DNA from 4 places in the Labrenzia sp. THAF187b genome. Region 4 is predicted to be linked to each of the others. Evidence: predicted binding sites of a transcription regulator. Region 4 holds the regulator's gene; each other region holds the start of a gene.

Region 1 (2,204 bases), 310 kb from region 4:
CCACATCAGGCCGCGAGCTTTTTTCTTGTCCGACGTACCGAGTGCATAGAGCGTTTCACCAAGGCGTGCCTGGGCGCCAACATGCCCCTTGAGCGCGGCAAGATTGTACCAACGAACAGCCATGCGGCTGTTGTTTTCCTGGTACATGCGGCCAAGTTCATACTGGGCATCGGCATCGCCGAAATAGGACGCGGCATGCGTGAAGATCTGACGGGCACGCGATTCATTCTTGGGCACAGCGCCGTCGATGCCGTTCAGATAGTAGGAACCGAGCGCAACGAAGGCGCTTGAGACGAAGGGAGCATCCGGTGCATCGGGACGATCTTCACCGTGCTCACGAACAATCTGGCTGTAATATTCGAAGGCCTTGAGGTCGTCTTCCTTGACGCCGTCGCCGGAGGCATACATTTCACCCAGCTTCCAGGCGGCCATGGGCTGACCGTTTTCGGCGGCATACTGCAGCGAACCAAGCGCAGCGGCCTTGTCGCCGGAATAATATTGGCGGGCACCGGCCCGCAGTGCTTCAGACGGGGAAAGATCGTTCGGACCGATCGCCCGTGCAGGCGCCGGCTGACCGTCAAAGGCGGCCACAGGCCCTGTCAGGCCGATCAGGATCAACGCACCGAGCACGGTTCCGGCTCTTCCCATGCGTTGAAGCTTTGTGCTGTTCTTAGGCATCCCAGTCACACTATTATCCGTCGGCAACGAAACAGATCCCCGACGGACTTTCTTGTTTTTTGTCCGCGCCAAGCGCATTTTCTGTCTCTTCGGCCCCAAAGCATATGCCTGCAGGACCCACTGTTTCGGAGTGGCCTAAATTGGCCGATCATTTCGTCTTAAGTTGGGCCATACGACGCCGAAATAAGACCATTTCCTGACACTTTTGTCCGGACTGTGAACCACTTCAGGTGTTGAACCCGATCTGGTCGTCCCAGACATTAGCGTAACGGGTGACGGGCAAACATGGCCGAACAGGGGCAACGGTGGCAAACCGGGGCCCTGCAAATGACTCTGTCAGTAACTGTTGCGGAATTGGCACATATTGTGACCGCCCCTCTCCCATTCAAGACCCTTATTTCAACACAGGCGGGTTGATGATGTGTTTCCAGGTCGGATTTTTGGGCCCCTGGCTGTTGAAAACGGGGGCTTTTGGCCAATTACCTTTGCCGTTCTATCTTTGTCCTTCAAACTGAGACATGATTCGGTGTAGGTAACAGCGCTGAGTTTGTAGAAACTGTGACCCAAGACCCATCAGGCGATACGGAATGAGCGCAAAAGACGATCTGTTTGCAGGCAACGCGGCGGTCTCTGCCCCAATGACACAAGATGAGCCCGCCCCAGCTCCGCAAAAGCCGCGTCCCGTTGCGCCTGTCGCGGTCAGCGACGATTATTCAGCGGCCGACATCGAGGTTCTCGAAGGGCTCGAGCCGGTTCGGCGCCGGCCAGGCATGTATATCGGCGGCACCGACGAAAAGGCGTTGCATCACCTCTTTGCCGAAGTGATCGACAACTCCATGGATGAAGCGGTTGCCGGCCATGCGACGTGGATCGACGTTTCTCTTTCCGGCGATGGCTATCTGACGATCACCGACAACGGCCGCGGCATTCCTGTCGATCCTCATCCGAAGTTCAAGGACAAGTCCGCTCTCGAAGTGATCATGACGACGCTGCATGCGGGCGGCAAGTTCGACAGCAAGGTCTATGAGACCTCTGGCGGTCTGCACGGTGTCGGCATCTCCGTGGTCAATGCGCTGTCAGAGGAACTGATTGTAGAGGTCGCGCGCAGCCGCAAGCTCTATCGCCAGATTTTCCGCCGCGGTCACGCCCAGGGCCCTCTCGAGCTGGTTGGCGACACCCAGAACAGACGCGGGACCCAGGTCAGCTTCAAACCAGACGATCAAATCTTCGGCAAAGGCGCCAAATTTGTCCCGGCGCGTCTTTTGAAGATGGCGCGGTCCAAGGCCTATCTCTTCGGCGGTGTCGAGATCCGCTGGCACTGCGCGCCTGAATTGCTGTCTGAAAAGGACGAAACACCAGCCGAGGCCGTGTTTCACTTCCCCGGCGGGCTTCGCGACTTTCTCAACGAGAGACTGACCAAGGAACGCCGTGTCGTCGACGACGTGTTCTTCGGCCGCACCGACAACGCCGGCAAACACGGGTCCGTGGAATGGGCCGTGAGCTGGTTTGCCGGCGACGGCTTTGTC
Region 2 (2,204 bases), 1.0 Mb from region 4:
CCTTGAGGACATCCGGCTGGGTCTTGAACAGCGTGATGACATGCAAAAGCAGATCACCGAAATCGGCCGCGTTCAGGATCGACAGGCGCTCCTGATATTCCTCGTAGAGCTTTCGGCCCTTGCCGTTGGCAAACGCCCGCGCCTCGCCTTCCGGGATATCCTTCGGCCCCAGAGCCCGGTTTTTCCAACCATCCAGCATCCCGGCAAAGGCCTTGGCTGTCCAACGCTTGTCGTCCAGCCCTTCGGCCTGGATGATCTGCTTGATAAGGCGGATCTGATCGTCGGTGTCGAGGATCGAGAAGGACGATTTCAAGCCGACAAGTTCGGCATGCTTGCGCAGGATCTTCACACAGATGGAGTGGAACGTGCCGAGCCACGCCATGCCTTCCACATTGCCGCCGACAAACCCGGCAATGCGTTCCTTCATCTCGCGTGAAGCCTTGTTGGTGAAAGTGACCGCCAGAATTTCGGACGGCCGCGCCAAGCCTGTTGCCAGGATATGGGCGATGCGTGTTGTCAGCACGCGGGTCTTGCCCGTACCGGCACCAGCCAGCACCAGAACCGGCCCTTCGGTTGTTTCCACCGCCAGCCGCTGCTCCGGGTTCAGACCCGTCAGATAGTCCGGCGCCCGCCGTGCCGCCATCGCCCTGGCCGCGATCCCACCTTGCGGCCGCACGGGTGCAGGCGCGGACTCCGCCCGCGTGCCGATAGGCTGGAATGGATCGTCAAAGGAATCGTCGTACCCGTCCGGGTCGGTCATGGTTTACTGGTCCGGTTTCAAGCGCTTGTTTTGAGAACAATATAGCAACATACCGGCGCTGGCGAGGCAGGAATGACCGATTTGGTGGGGACAAGAAGCGGGCTTTTCTTATTTGAACCGGCAACTGCGTGAGGCCGCCTCCTTTGACAAAGCCGCGACAGATTTCAGGAACCCCGGAGGTTTGCGGTTCCAGCGAGCACAGGGGTTACTGGATCCCGGTCTTGCCGCTGCGCGTCAAACCGGGATGACGAGAAGCAAAGGCAAGTCATGAAGCCGCTTCCTTGTCATCCCCGCGCAGGCGGGGATCCAGTAAACAAGGGAGCCTGTTGCTTGACCAAGTGGCGGGAGAACAAGCCATGCGCAGCAAACGATGGAAGCGACACAAAAGTGTCAGGCCAGGTTTGGAAACTGGTCGTCCCAGTTTGGATTGCGTTCTTCGATCAAACGGATCTTCCAGGCACGATTCCAGCGTTTGAGCTGTTTTTCCCGCTTGATCGCCCACTCGATTTCCTCGTGAACTTCATAATACATCAAGCGATGCACGCCATATTTCGCGGTAAACTGGCTTCCGAGGCCTTCACGGTGCTGCGAAACCCTGCCCAACAGGTCATTCGTCACCCCGACATAGAGCGTGCCGCCCAGTCCGCTTGCAAGAATGTAGACATAGTATTGCTGATCGAGGTGCAACGTGGAGCCTTCGTTGAAATTCTTCCCGTATAAACGTTAGTCCTGCTGATATGACGCAGCCGATACCGGTTTCGGGAAACCCGGCGGTTAGTGGTTCCAGCGAGCACAGGGGGTACTGGATCCCGGTCTTGCCGCTGCGCGTCAAACCGGGATGACAATGGATGACGGTGTAGTGTGAAATAAAAACAGAGCCCACCTCCCCATTTTGTCATCCCCGCGCAGGCGGGGATCCAGTAAACGCAGGCACCGGTGGAGCAAAATGCCTCTGCCCCGGTCCTTTCGTCAAAAAAACCGGATGACAAAACACGAAGGAATACCCGCTCAGGCTCCCACGAGATCGAACCAGTCGTCCTCGGAGATGACCTCGATCTCCAGCTCCTGTGCCTTTTTCAGCTTTGAACCAGCACCAGGACCAGCCACCACGAGATCGGTCTTTTTCGAGACGGAACCGGCGGTCTTGGCACCAAAGCGTTCTGCCATGGCCTTGGCTTCGTCGCGGGTCATTCGTTCCAGCGAGCCGGTGAAAACCACTGTCTTGCCTGCGACCGGCGAGCCGGAGGCGTTGATCTTTTCCGCGTCCTTGGGTGACACCTCGACCAGAAGCGCATCGAGCTGGTCGAGATTGTGTTGCTCGGCAAAGAACTCCGCCAGCGCCTCGGCAACGATATGGCCGATGCCGTCGATGTCATTGAGCTCTGTCCAGGCTTCACCCGCCGTGTCATGCGCCGCCTTCATGGCAGCATAGAACGCCGCCCAG
Region 3 (2,204 bases), 1.9 Mb from region 4:
GCTATCGGGAAAGGCAAGATCGAAGAGGGAAGGGCTGAACGTCATGAACAGCACCCTGCCGTCCGGCAGCAAGTTTCTCAAGATCTGGCTTCAAAACAGGTCCAATTGCACACCGCCTTTTTGCGGCTGGACGAAGGCCTCGGTGTTGAGCTTTCGGCGACGCAGATTGAGGCCAAGACGTTTTGCCCCCAGCGAGAACCGTTTGGCAATCTGGTCGGCATAAGGACCTCTCCCGCGCATGCGCTCGCCCCATTTGGCGTCATAGTCCTTGCCGCCGCGCATGGCGCGGATCAGGTTCATCACATGGCGGTAACGGTCCGGACGCTCTCGCAGCAGCCAGTCCCGAAAGAGTTCCGACACTTCCAGGGGAAGCCGTAAAAGGATGTAGGCGACCTCCGTCGCGCCATGCTCGGCTGCCGCTTCCAGAACGTTTTCAATTTCGCTGTCTGTCAGGGCCGGGATCACAGGCGCCATCATTACGGACGTGGGAATGCCCGCCTCGGAGAGAGCCCGGACGGCCTCAAGCCTTTTGTGGGGTGCAGACGCACGCGGCTCCATGGCCCGGCAGAGCTTCTTGTCGAGCGTCGTGACCGACAAGGCAACCTTCACCAGATTTCGTTCTGCCAATCTCGATAGAATGTCGATATCTCGCGTGACCAGGGCGGACTTGGTGACGATCGCAACCGGGTGGGAGCAATTGTCCAGCACTTCCAGGATCTCACGCATAAGCTTGTAGCCGCGTTCCATCGGCTGGTAGGGATCAGTATTGGTGCCGATGGCGATCACGCGCGGCTGATAACCGGGGCGGGAAAGTTCACGTTCAAGCAACTGGGCGGCATTGGGTTTGGCAAACAGCCTGGTTTCGAAATCCAGGCCCGGAGACAGCCCCATGAACGCGTGGCTCGGTCTGGCGAAACAGTAGATGCATCCATGTTCGCAGCCCCGGTAGGGATTGATGGAGCGGTCGAAGGAAATATCCGGCGACTCGTTTCGGGTGATGATTGTGCGCGCACGCTCTTCCTGAACCTGGGTTTTCAGTGGCGGCAGGTCTTCAAGGGTTTCCCAGCCATCGTCAAAACATTCACGAGTTAATTTCTCGAAGCGGCCGGAGGCATTGAGCGCAGCCGCGCGGCCTCGCCGCCTGTGCTCGGCAACGGAGTGGACATCGGGTACAAGGCCGGCTGCGTCGGCTGGTCGTGAAATCTCATCGGGGGGGCTGAAGGGCACGCGAGAACGTCCAGGTTACGAAATGGAACATAACAAGAACATTATCACGACGCCAACGCGACGCAAGATGCTGTTTACACCTTGTGGGTTTTCGCCTTCAAAAGATGGTGGACTTCAGACCAGGCTGGAATTCAGGATCCGCCACGGTCATCATGACCTGGCCGGCGGCCAAGGTATTTGACCAGGATCGCATCCAGCGTCCCGTCGGACTGCATCTCGCGAATGGTTTCGTCGTAGCGTCCGGGAAGGCTTTCGATGTCCGGGTAGGTAGAGGCTTTGGCAAAGACGTTGTAGTAGGGCTTCGTTATCAGCGGCAGGGGTAACGTCGCCAACTGGTCCAGCCTCCCGGCCTTCTTTTCCTCGTAGAGCGTACTGATGGTGTTCATGGGAACGGCATCGACACGCTTTGCCAACAGCATGCCGATCTGGAGATTGTTGCTGGCGACCGTCTGAAAATCGAGGCCGGCGTTGAGGAACTCCGGCGTATAGGCGAAATCCTGCGTGATACCGATCTGCAACCCCTTCAGGTCGTCGTACCCTTCGAAACGGATTGTCCCGGCATCTTCGGCGCGGATGAAGAAGCTCCAGCTGATGTCGATATAGCTTTCGTCCGGATAGTTCAGGTACTCCATCCGGTCCGGCTTCTTGGAAAACAACAACAGCATGTCCGCCCGTCCGGCGCGCGCTTCCTGTTGTATGCGGGTTCCGGATTCGACCAGTTCCAGCGAATAGGAAAGGCCGAGACGGCGCATGACTTCATCAAGAACTTCGACGTCGATACCCTTGTAGGTCCCGTCTTCAAGAAACTTGTATGGCTCTTCCGGGGTTGCCAGAACCACCAGGTCTCGGGCCGATGCTGCCCCGGCCAGCAAGGCCAGTGACAGGAAAAACCCGGCGAGCCCCGTGAAAATCCGGCCGAGCGTCTGCGTCAGGTATCCTGCGCCTGAAGTTGGCTTTTGATCAGGTGTCGTCATAGC
Region 4 (2,204 bases):
AGGAGTGATGCGATCTTGTCGCACAAGATGAAATCGCCTCAAAGAAATTGCGATGGGGACGGTTGTGTCATCAGGGCCTACGTCAATTCAGAGGACGCAGAACGATTGGACGGCAGGCGATCCTTTCTTGCAATCGCGCAGCCAAAGACATTTGAAGCGTTTCAGCTGGATTGCCGATATGCCGATTTGGTCGTGACCGATCTTGTCGCTCCGGAGAGCTGCGGTGTAGCCCTCGTCCTGGATCACGGAACGCGCACCGAACGTGGTGCCGCCTCCATCTGGCTATCGCCCGGTGATTTCAGCCAGGCCACAGATGCTACGAGCGGTGCCAGTGCACCGGGCCATCCGCCAAACGAAAATCTGAAAATCGAGAAACTGAAGTTTGCCATCCCTGATCCACCGCGCCCCTGGCATCAGCAGGGAACGGTAACAAGAGACAGCTTGCGCCAAGCCGAGCGCGCCTCGGTGGCCGAAGCGCGCGCAGAGGAGTGACTGGTCAATACTGACGAAACAGGGCAACGAGGCGGCCCTGAACACGAACGCGGCCGGGGCCGAAGATCCTGGTTTCATACGCCGGGTTGGCTGCTTCAAGAGCGATGGAAGCGCCTTTCTTGCGCAGCCGTTTCAAGGTGGCTTCTTCATCGTCCACAAGTGCGACAACGATGTCGCCACTGTCGGCGCTGTCGGTCCGGCGGATAAGAACGGTATCACCGTCCAGAATGCCGGCCTCAATCATGGAATCGCCACGAACCTCCAGCGCGTAGTGTTCGCCGCGACCAAGCAGGTCCTGCGGCACTGTGATGGAATGGCTGTGTGTTTGAATGGCCTCGATGGGGACGCCGGCTGCGATGCGGCCCATGACGGGGATTTCAGTAACACTGGACACCGGAACCGGTGCAGCTTTTTCCGGCTCCGGTTTGCCGAGTGAGCCTTCAATGACTTCAGGTGAGAAGCTGCCTCTTGGCCGTGGAGCGCCCAGGCCGGGTGCGATGGAGTCCGGAAGACGAACAACCTCCATGGCTCTGGCCCGGTTCGGCAGGCGTCGAATGAAGCCACGTTCTTCAAGCGCGGTGATCAGGCGGTGAATGCCGGACTTGGAGCGCAGGTCGAGCGCATCCTTCATTTCGTCGAAAGACGGCGGCACACCGGTTTCTTTCAGTCTTTCGTGAATGAACATGAGCAGTTCGTACTGCTTGCGCGTCAGCATGTAGGCGTCCCCTGACCGAGAAAACATCTGGTACAAATCAAGAACATGGTACCTGTTCTCATTGTGTTCTTCAAGGGTAAATGTTCTCTTACTGTTCTTGGCGTCGAACAACGTGCCGTATTCAATCCGTCTCCGATATCGGATTTAGGTCGTCCTTCGATCCGGTCATGATCAGCAGTTCACAGGTGATCAAAGTCGGCGCTCCACCAGAGGCAAGAATGCCCCGATGCAGTCCACCGTCGAGATCAACGGCGCGGATTGGGACGCAAAGCTCTTGATCCGGTTTCGCGCCAGCGTTTGCAGACAGGAGTATCTCCGAAATCAGACCTGTCATCGGCTGGGCATCGCGGAACGCTGCTCCGGCCAGACTGCCCAGTCCATAGACTTCGTAGGAGGGGGCTTTCAGCTCTTTTGCGAGTTCTTGGATGCTTTCCGTCAGGTCGGCAAACGGAGCGAGTGTGGTGATGAGCGCATTGTAGTCGGTTGTCCGTGACTGTTCGTCATCCTGTTGCACACGAAACAACGTAAATTCGGTTTCCGGATCCAGCGATGCCACGAACGCTGCGCCTTGCAGGCCGTACCCCTTGATGGCCCCCTGATGCGCAACCTTCAGCGTATGCGGCAGTAAGTGGCCAAGGTGCTCGACTTCTTCCTCGTGCCAATAAGCGTGTACATGAGCGAACCATTCACCATCTCGCATCCCGAGAATGGCAACTGCGGACTCCAGTGTTGCGCCTTTCGAGGAGTGCGTGTCGCTGTACCAGGCTGCATGTCGGTCATCGATTGCACAGGCAGGCATTACGAAGTCGAACGCTTCGAGCATAAGCCCGGAAAGATCGAGAACGGCGGAGCTCAGTCCCTGGTGCGTGGCGAAACGGCCCAGCGCCTCCAGCAAGGGAGTTTGCTCTGCCAGGGAGATTTCCAAAGGATTCGCCTGACATCTGGCAAGGGGGAGCCGATTGATGGCAGAAGGGCCGGGATGACGAATGTCGGACAG

What was found. The regulator LexA, encoded in region 4, represses DNA repair genes until DNA is damaged. The targets are predictions, from matches to a motif close to TGTTCNNNNTGTGTTCNG.
Region 1: the regulator LexA is predicted to act here: its motif matches at 1,168-1,185, upstream of parE (DNA topoisomerase IV subunit B).
Region 2: the regulator LexA is predicted to act here: its motif matches at 793-810, upstream of FIV03_RS14880 (UvrD-helicase domain-containing protein).
Region 3: the regulator LexA is predicted to act here: its motif matches at 1,251-1,268, upstream of FIV03_RS00420 (PA0069 family radical SAM protein).

The regions. Positions count from the first base shown of each region.
Region 1 covers NZ_CP045344.1:4,567,481-4,569,684, forward strand. The annotation lists gene FIV03_RS21045 (tetratricopeptide repeat protein) at 1-678, opposite strand, end outside; gene parE (DNA topoisomerase IV subunit B) at 1,266-2,204, shown strand, end outside.
Region 2 covers NZ_CP045344.1:3,250,319-3,252,522, reverse strand. The annotation lists gene FIV03_RS14880 (UvrD-helicase domain-containing protein) at 1-760, opposite strand, end outside; gene FIV03_RS14875 (GIY-YIG nuclease family protein) at 1,151-1,447, opposite strand; gene ligA (NAD-dependent DNA ligase LigA) at 1,769-2,204, opposite strand, start outside.
Region 3 covers NZ_CP045344.1:87,803-90,006, reverse strand. The annotation lists gene FIV03_RS00425 (ribonuclease HII) at 1-45, opposite strand, end outside; gene FIV03_RS00420 (PA0069 family radical SAM protein) at 91-1,203, opposite strand; gene FIV03_RS00415 (transporter substrate-binding domain-containing protein) at 1,359-2,201, opposite strand.
Region 4 covers NZ_CP045344.1:4,255,820-4,258,023, forward strand. The annotation lists gene FIV03_RS19605 (ComEC/Rec2 family competence protein) at 1-492, shown strand, start outside; gene lexA (transcriptional repressor LexA) at 497-1,207, opposite strand; gene FIV03_RS19615 (hypothetical protein) at 1,329-2,132, opposite strand.